2 linked regions of the Robertmurraya sp. FSL R5-0851 genome follow. The protein of the gene in region 2 interacts with the protein of the main gene of each other region in a pairwise test. Links are inferred from orthologs where the notes say so. Each region holds a gene or a part of one and is shown on either strand. Other genes may lie near its edges.

Region 1 (4,801 bases), 1.8 Mb from region 2 along the record:
AAATGCTCGCAAATTCATATTCTTCATAAGACTTTGTCACAGATTTAATTAGCTTGTTTAGCTTCACCAGCATGAACTGATCTACTTCACGAAGCTTATCAAACTCTACTTTATCAGTAGCAGGATTAAAGTCTGCTAAATTTCCTAATAAGAATCGGTATGTGTTACGGATCTTACGGTATACTTCAGCTACTTGCTTTAAGATAGCGTCAGACACACGAACATCTGATTGATAATCCACAGATGCTACCCATAAGCGTAAAATATCTGCACCTAGCTGATCCATTACCTTAGCAGGAACAACAACATTCCCAATTGATTTACTCATCTTTCTACCTTCACCATCAAGAGCGAAACCATGGCTTAGTACTCCCTTATACGGAGCCTTACCTGTTACAGCTACCCCTGTAGATAATGAAGAGTTAAACCATCCACGGTATTGGTCAGAACCTTCGAGATATAGATCCGCTGGTCTTTGTAAATCGCTTCTCTCTTCAAGAACCGCTTGGTGAGAAGAACCAGAATCAAACCAAACGTCCATAATATCCGTTTCTTTTGTAAATTTACCATTCGGGCTTGATGGATGTGTAAAGCCTTCAGGTAACAGATCTTTAGCTTCTCTTTCAAACCAAACATTTGACCCATTTTCACGGAATAACCCGGATACATGTTCAATGGTTTCATCCGTGATAATTGGTTCGCCGTCTTCCCCATAAAATACAGGAATTGGAACACCCCATACACGTTGACGAGAAATACACCAATCTCCACGGTCACGTACCATATTGAATAGACGAGTCTCTCCCCAAGCAGGAACCCACTTCGTTTCCTTAACAGCCTCCAACAAGTCTTCACGGAAATCTTTGATAGATGCGAACCACTGAGCTGTTGCACGGAAAATAACAGGCTTCTTCGTTCTCCAGTCATGCGGGTATGAGTGAGTAATAAATGTTAGTTTTAATAAAGCGCCCACTTCTTGAAGCTTTTCCGTAATCGGCTTATTGGCTGTATCATAGAAAAGTCCTTCGAAACCAACGGCTTCCTTCGTCATAACTCCTTTATCATCAACCGGACAAAGAACGTCTAAACCGTATTTTTGACCTACGTAGAAATCGTCTTCCCCGTGTCCTGGAGCCGTATGAACACACCCCGTACCTGCGTCTGTTGTGACATGTTCGCCAAGCATGACTAAAGATGTGCGTTCATATAACGGATGCTTCGCTAAAATATGTTCTAGCTCTTGGCCTTTCACCGTCTTTACTACCGTTACTTCTTCCCAACCAATTTCGTTTGTTACTGCTTCTAAAAGCTCTTCAGCCACAAGGTACTTTTTATTATTCACCTGAGCAACAACATAATTTAAAGTTGGATGAACAGAAATTCCAAGATTAGCTGGAATGGTCCATGGAGTTGTTGTCCAAATAACAATCTCCGTATCCGTATCAAGTACACCCTTACCGTCTTGGACAGGGAAACCAACATAAATAGAAGCTGACTTTTTGTCCTGATACTCAATTTCAGCTTCTGCTAGAGCCGATTCACTAGAAGGTGACCAGTATACAGGCTTCAAACCTTTATAAATATAGCCTTTCTTTGCCATTTCTCCGAAAACCTTGATTTGCTGTGCTTCATATGCTGGATCAAGAGTGATATAAGGATTCTCCCAATCTCCACGAACACCTAAACGCTTAAATTGAGTACGTTGGGAATCAATTTGACCTAAAGCATACTCTTCACAAAGCTTACGAAACTCTGCAACTGTAAGTTCCTTACGCTTAACACCTTTATTTGTTAAAGCTTGCTCGATTGGCAGCCCGTGTGTATCCCAACCGGGTACATATGGTGCGTTGTATCCACTCATTGACTTATAACGCACAATAAAGTCCTTAAGGATTTTATTTAATGCATGCCCCATGTGTATATCTCCGTTTGCGTACGGTGGCCCATCGTGAAGAACAAACATCGGACGATCCTTCGTACGATCTTGAACTCTAGAATAAATATCCATTTGGTTCCATTTTTCTTGAATATCTGGTTCACGCTTTGGCAAATTCCCTCGCATCGGGAATTCCGTCTGAGGCATCAATAACGTATCTTTATAATCCATTTGTAAACTTCCTCCTAAATCTTCCTCTTCTAGCTTCATTGTTACCCGTTTTAGTAAAAGTAAATACAAAAAAGCCCTCTCATCCCAAAAAGGGACGAGAAGGCTTATATTCCCGCGGTACCACCCTAGTAGATAGGCAAATAACCTATCCGCTCAAAAATTCGTAACGTGAATTTAAACGCCAAAGCTTACTATTCCTTCTGGTCGTTCAGCTTGGTACTCAAGGGTGATATTCAAACTTATCGCTTTTGTTAACCTCTCACCAACTGTTAACTCGCTAGAAAAAGCATTGATAAATTCTACTATCCCTGTCATCGCAACTTGCAATTTTTACTTGTTAAAAAATTATATTCGAAGAAACTGCTTTTCGTCAAGCCAATGAATCTTCTTCTTTTAAATTTGCAGATTTTAATTCTGCTGAATCAAGCTCGTATTGTAATAGATGATCCCAATCATCGTTATTCAGCATATCCAGCTGTGCTTCAATAAGCATTTTAAAACGAGTTCTAAACACTTTGGATTGCTTTTTCAGATCCTCAATTTCTAGAGCTATTTTACGAGCTTTAGAAAGGGACTCATTTACGATGCGATCCGCATTTTTCTCTGCTTCTCTGATAATTAGCTTAGCTTCTTTTTGAGCATTTCGCTTTAGCTCTTCAGCTGCTTCTTGAGCTACAACGATGGATTTATTTAAGGTTTCTTCAATATTCGAAAAATGAGTTAAACGCTCATTCATATCCTTTAATCGTTCATCAAGTTCTTTCTTTTCTCGAATAATCAATTCATAGTCCTTAATGACTTGGTCAAGGAACTCATTTACTTCATCTTCATCGTAACCACGGAATCCTTTTGTAAATTCCTTGTTATGTATGTCTAACGGTGTTAATGGCATTATAAGCCACCTCCAATTGCTTAATAGTATATACTATTCATTGTAACAGATATTCGACAAGTACTTTTAAATTCCTGCAATTTTTTTATAAATTATTGATGTTTTTCTACAACAATTCGCCATTTATCTTTCTTTGTTTTCCCATCAATGGAAGATAGTTTTGCTCTTCCGTATCCTCGTACAGATAAGACATCGTCTTCTTTACATTCAAAAGAGGGATTTTCAATGGTCATCCAATTCACTTTTACTACTCCACCTGCTATTAATGTTTGAGATTTCTGACGAGAGATATTATGAGCAGCAGCTACCATAGTGTCTAACCTTAGGGAAGAAACGGTTGTTGTGAACTCATTCCATTGTTCCTTCATTTGAATGGCTTCTTCGAGACGACGCTCTTTTAAACTTACTTTCGAACGTCCTACCGACTCAAGTTGCATCGAAATATAATCGCTAACTTCATTGGCGACAAAGAGTTGAATGATTTCCCCTTCCATAAGGATGTCTCCAAATTTCCCTCTTTTTAGTCCTAGTGACATCATGCTACCTAAAATTTGTCGATGCTCAATTGATACAAACTTATTTGGGTAAACCAGTTCATATAAGGAAATTTGGAAATCCTCTTTCTCTACAGAATAATAATCTGGATAAATGAAGGCTCTCTTTCTTTCCACCAACTCTGCTCCTCCAAAAAATTGAACCTTTACCTCCGAATTCGCTCCTATAATCATCTCGACAATCTTCTGCTCTCTCGGGTCAAGAAAATCAGTCAGTTTTGGAGCGTAATTACTTTCCACCTGCTCCTTCCAACTCATTACTTGATCGACAAAACTATGCTCTTCACGTCGGAAGTGCTGATGCAAATCCATATTAATTCAATCTCCAATCCAATATAAAGATATGAAAGTGCAAAAAAGGGGCATTTATGCCCCTTTTAGCTAAAACCAACCAAATAGCGTATACAAGCCTGTTGATGCCAATTTTAATACAAAAATACCAACAATCGGAGAAATATCAATCATTCCACCGATCGGAGGAATAATTCTTCGGAACGGCTCTAAATAAGGTTCACAAATTCTTGTTAAAAATTGACCGATAGCAGTTTCCCTTGCATTAGGAAACCAAGACATAAGAATATAAATAATCAATGCCCAAGAATAGATATCAATCACTCGAATTAATATTGATAGAAGTAAATCCATTTACGTATTACCACCTCGTATCTTCGTATTCTGTTTCTTGCATTAGCTGTGAGATATTGCCTGATACCTCCACATTGTCAGGTGTACATAAGAAAATTTCTGCACCAATCTTTTGAATATCTCCACCGATGGCATACACAGTACCACTTAAAAAATCAACAATCCGTTTCGCTTGGTCCCGTTCAATTCTGTGTAAATTCACAACAACTGCTCGACGATTTTTTAATTGATCTGCAATTTCCTGAGCTTCTGCATACACTCTTGGTTCAATTAAAACAACCTTTGAAGATTTTTGAACACTCTGTAAGCTTACCACATTCTGTTTAGGAGACACACTTTGTTGCTGTTGCTGTGGTTGTCTTTGTGTCTTTGTTGCTGGAGCCTCGTACTCCTCTTCTTCATTCTCATATTCATCATCTAGGAAAAAAAATGTTTTAAATTTTGATTTAATACTCATTCATTACACCTCCCACACTATTCGCCCACCAATGCGGTGCCGATTCGTATCATCGTAGATCCTTCTTCAATGGCAATCTCAAAATCATTAGACATTCCCATTGAAAGCTCCATACATGGAGCATATGGTAAATCCATATGTTGAAT
Region 2 (4,675 bases):
TGATTTTCCAATACTTAACTCTCCTTCAACCCATTCACTACCAATAGTGTAACCAAAAAATCCGTTTCAAAAAGAGAAACCACAGAGAAATATTCCCTGTGGTTCTAAAATTAAACCTGTGGCTCGTCTGTTCTTTCTCTTTTTACTTTTTCAGTAATTAGAACTCCCTTTTGCTTAAGTTCTTTTGCTTTCATCACTAGCCAAAGTTGAGCAGCGATAAAAATAGAAGAATATACACCAACAACTAATCCTATTAGCAATGCTAATGAGAAATTAAGAATGGAGGAACTTCCGAATAGTAATAAAGCAACAACAGCAATAACTACGGTTAACACCGTATTTACTGATCTTCCTAATGTTTGACGTAAACTACTATTAACAACATCAGCAAGTTCTCCATAAGCTTTAATTCTCTTTTTCTTAGCTAAGTTTTCTCTCATTCGGTCAAATGTTACGATTGTATCATTGATTGAGTAACCAACAATGGTTAAGACGGCTGCAATAAACGTCAAGTCTACCTCTAGTCTTGTAAAGCTAAACAAAACAATAATGAAGAAAACATCATGTAAGAGGGCGACAATTGCAGCAAGAGCCATTCTCCACTCAAAACGAATTGATACATAAAGGATAATTCCAATGGATGCTATGGCTACAGCAATCATTGCATTTTTAGCTAACTCTTTTCCAACCACTGGGGAAACCGTGCTGATATTCGGTTCTGAACCGTACAATTCTTTAAAATGCGCTTTTAGCTCAGCAATTTCTTCTTTTGCTAGAACGCCTAAAAAGCGAACCACAGCAACGTCATTATTGTCTCCAGACATGACAATATTTTCAGCTTCAAGATCAAATTTTGCAAATTCTTCTTTTAATTGTTCGGTTTCAATTGGCTTATCGGACGGTACTTCCACTCTCGTTCCACTTGCAAAGTCGATTCCTAGATTTAGCTTAAACAAGATAAGAACGACCAGTCCGACTGAGAATAACACACCTGAAATGGTAAAGATGATTTTATGATTTTTCACAAAATCCCATCGATCGAATCTGGTTGGTAAATCGATGGCATCGTATCCCTCTGAAATATCTTTCATATCTTTCTTTCTAACACCAAGCCAAGTAGGGCGTTGATCTAAGAAACCGCTTTTCACCCACAAACCAAGCAATAGACGTGAGGCAAAAACAGCTGTGAGGAAGCTTCCTAGAATCGAGATAATTAACATGGTTGCAAACCCTTTAACAGAGCTTGTCCCATAGGCGAACAATACACCAGCCGCAATAATGGTCGTGATGTTCGAGTCAAAAATGGTCCAAAATGCACCTTTACTTCCAACTTCAAATGCTGACTTAACCGTTCTTCCAACCTTTAATTCTTCTTTAATTCTTTCATACGTAATAATATTGGCGTCTACAGCCATACCTACCCCGAGGATCAGAGCTGCTATTCCTGGTAAAGTTAACACTCCATTCATCCAATCGAAGATCACAAGAATCAGGTAAATATAAAGAGATAGGGTAATAACAGCAATAAATCCTGGGAAACGATAATAGAAAAGCATGAACAAGAAGATAACACTTATTCCTACGATTCCAGCAAACACCGTTTCATTTAAGGCTTCTTCCCCGAATTGAGCACCAACTGAGGTTGAATACACTTCGGTAAGCTTAACTGGCAGGGCTCCTGCATTTAACAAGGAAGCTAATGTCTTTGCCTCTTCTAATTCAAAATTACCTACAATAGAAACCGTATCTTGATTAAATACTTGATTTACATTTGGATTAGAGAGGAATTTCGGCTCTTCCTTGGCAAGTTCCGCTTGATAGGAATCTTTCCCTTCTTCAAAGTCTAACCATATGATTAATTGATTTTGAGGAGCCATTCCAACAATTTCTTGTGTTACTTCTCGAAATTTATCCGCACTCTTTAACTGTAAAGAAATGCTCGGTTTATTGTTTTCATCAAAGGTTTGCTTGGCACCACCCTCTACTAAATCGGTACCATCCATCATGATTTCGTCATTAGCATTTCGGAATGTTAAATTCGCTTCTGTTGAGAGAATTTCACGTGCTTTTGTCTGGTCAGATACACCGGCAAGCTGAACACGAATCCGATTATCACCTTCAATTTGAATGACCGGCTCGCTTACCCCAAGCACGTTTATTCGATTATCTAACGCCTCAACCGTACTATTTAATACTTCTTGGTCAATCTCTTGGCCTTTTTTAGCAGGTTTCACTTCGTAGAGAACCTCAAATCCTCCTTGAAGGTCCAAACCTAGTTTTATATTTTTTAAAATACTATTTGTAGTTGTCCCAATTGTACTTGCAAAGAGAAGCAGCAATAACAAAAAGGCCACAATTCTACTGCGTTTGACCATTATGTATAAATCCTCCTTAAAATGTAACCGAGCAAGTATCACCATACTACCTGCTGTATTTTCTATACTAATATTATGAAACAGATAGGAATTAGTGTCAATTTATGGACGAGTATGTACTTATTTCAATAATTCCCTTCTTTCTTCATCATTCGCAAGTGAAAACTCATCGGACTTAAATGCCTCCACAGTCGCATAGTTCATATATTCTCCTACATTTACAGAAAGAATATCTGAGACCACCTCATAGAGCTTCACGTCCTCCTTTGGTTTTCTCCATTTCTTCTTTCTTAAGAACTCCCAAAGACTTTCTTGACTGATCGTCCCATACCCGAGAAGGGAAAACTCTTCTATCTTACTAATTAATGCTGGGTGTACTTCTTTACGAAAACGATCGTAATTATGGCCGATTTCCATATCGAGCCGCCTCCTAATACTAGAGTATAAAATATAGAGAAATTTATAAGTCCTTGTCATGCTTTGTCCACATAGGTGCATATAGTTAATTGTATATGATTATACCTATTTTGAGAAGGCAGGTAACGAGATGTCAAAGTTTTTAAAAGGAACCATAATTTTGTTAGTTGCCGGCTTTGTAACAAGAGTTCTTGGTTTTATTAATAGGATTGTGATTGCAAGGTTTATAGGCGAAGAAGGTGTTGGATTATATATGATGGCCTTTCCGACACTTATTCTTGTTGTCACTCTCACACAACTAGGCCTACCGGTGGCTATTTCAAAAAATATTGCAGAAGCAGAGGCGCAAGGTGATACAAAGAAAATAAAACAAATACTTATTGTTTCTTTGGCAACAACCTTTACTTTATCCCTCATCTTTACTCCTGCTCTATTTATTCTTGCACCGTACTTATCAGAAACTCTTTTTACAGATCCACGCACACATTTACCATTGCTCGCGATTGCTCCAATCATTCCAATCGTTGCACTTTCTTCTGTGCTAAGAGGATATTTCCAAGGCAGACAAAATATGAGACCTTCTGCTATTTCACAAGTGATTGAACAAGCGGCTAGAATCACATTGATAGCAGTATTAACAAATATGTTTATGCCATATGGAGTAGAATACGCAGCAGCAGGAGCGATGGTTGCATCTGTAATTGGAGAGCTTATCTCATTGATTTATCTGGTTACTTCATTTAAGCTCAAGAAACAATTTCGAGTTAGAAAGAAATTTTTCAAGCATGTGCAAGAAGGAAAATCAACGTTTCATGAACTGATGGGCGTTGCTTTACCAACGTTAGGAAGTCGGATGATTGGTTCGATTGCGTGGTTTTTTGAACCGATTGTCGTCTCACATAGCTTAGCTATTGCTGGTGTTGCGGCCATTACTGCAACTAAGCAATATGGGGCATTAACAGGGTTTGCTATGCCGCTTTTACTATTGCCCTCGTTTATTACTTTATCGCTGTCCACGTCGCTCGTTCCGGCAATCAGTGAAGCAAATTCACAGAACAATAAAAAGCTGATTGAATATCGACTACAACAAGCACTACGCTTTGCTTTTTTAACGGGTGGATTATCCGTCGTAATCCTCTATGTTCTAGCAGAACCACTTATGGAAGTAATGTATGGATCTTCAAATGGAGCGTACTTTATTCAAATCATGGCACCTTTCTTCCTTTTCTACTACTATCAAGGGCCATTACAAGCTACCCTGCAAGCACTTGATTTAGCAAGGGCTGCTATGATTAACTCTCTCTTTGGTTCCGTTGTAAAAACAGCTGTTATATTTTTATTAGCAAGTCAGCCAAGCTTCGGCATTAAAGGGGCTGCGTTAGGAATCGTTTTCGGCTTTTTAGTGGTTACACTCCTTCATTTCGCAACGGTTTTGAAGAAGATTTCTTTCACCTTTTATATTTGGGATTATTTACTAACATTTGCTAGTATGGGTGTTTCCGGATGGGCTGGTTTATCGGTCTATAACTATTTCAAAGGGGACTTGCCTTTATCACTCAACGTAATTGTAAGTTGCGTGATTATTACTGTAAGCTATACACTACTTGTTATCATTGCTGGACAAATTAAAAAAGAAGAAATGATCCGAGTACCAGTTATTGGAAACGTATTATCAAAACTTATTATGCGTTAAAAAAGAGGTGACTGATTCTCACCTCTTTTTTGTGTCTATCCTATCTACAAAGAATTTCCCGTCTTGAAAGCTGCAAAAAGAAATTTCTTTTACTTGAGTATATCCGAGTTTCTTTAGTTCCTGAAGAAGCCAAAATTTATTTTTCTCTAACCGCTGTAAATTACGTTCTTGAACCTCTCCATCTAATATT

The links. Proteins that work in one complex are often made in the same cells at the same time.
Region 1: the proteins of MKX65_RS17280 (region 2) and MKX65_RS07855 interact in binary tests that used the Bacillus subtilis proteins (3 or more experiments, as listed by UniProt). The link is inferred for Robertmurraya sp. FSL R5-0851 from one-to-one orthologs.

Annotation. Positions count from the first base shown.
Region 1 is NZ_JBBOOE010000001.1:1,502,967-1,507,767, reverse strand. What follows is about bases 1,239-4,214. They hold MKX65_RS07855 (DivIVA domain-containing protein), read right to left. Parts: upstream 3,000-4,214; coding sequence 2,478-2,999; downstream 1,239-2,477. Other genes in these bases: MKX65_RS07840 (cell division protein SepF), read right to left, coding at 4,206-4,214; MKX65_RS07845 (YggT family protein), read right to left, coding at 3,935-4,198; MKX65_RS07850 (YlmH family RNA-binding protein), read right to left, coding at 3,092-3,865; ileS (isoleucine--tRNA ligase), read right to left, coding at 1,239-2,107. In the rest of the region: more of ileS, read right to left, coding at 1-1,238; more of MKX65_RS07840, read right to left, coding at 4,215-4,655; MKX65_RS07835 (YggS family pyridoxal phosphate-dependent enzyme), read right to left, coding at 4,673-4,801. UniProt on the Bacillus subtilis protein: May act as a pilot protein, directing MinCD to the polar septation sites or by inhibiting MinCD at the midcell site of division. Required for polar localization of the chromosome during sporulation.
Region 2 is NZ_JBBOOE010000001.1:3,343,768-3,348,442, forward strand. What follows is about bases 1,145-3,994. They hold MKX65_RS17280 (post-transcriptional regulator), read right to left. Parts: upstream 2,793-3,994; coding sequence 2,496-2,792; downstream 1,145-2,495. Other genes in these bases: secDF (protein translocase subunit SecDF), read right to left, coding at 1,145-2,375; spoVB (stage V sporulation protein B), read left to right, coding at 2,923-3,994. In the rest of the region: MKX65_RS17270 (cation diffusion facilitator family transporter), read right to left, coding at 1-11; more of secDF, read right to left, coding at 111-1,144; more of spoVB, read left to right, coding at 3,995-4,485; MKX65_RS17290 (YetF domain-containing protein), read right to left, coding at 4,504-4,675. UniProt on the Bacillus subtilis protein: Required for post-transcription initiation control of the comE operon. Promotes the accumulation of its target comE mRNA to septal and polar sites.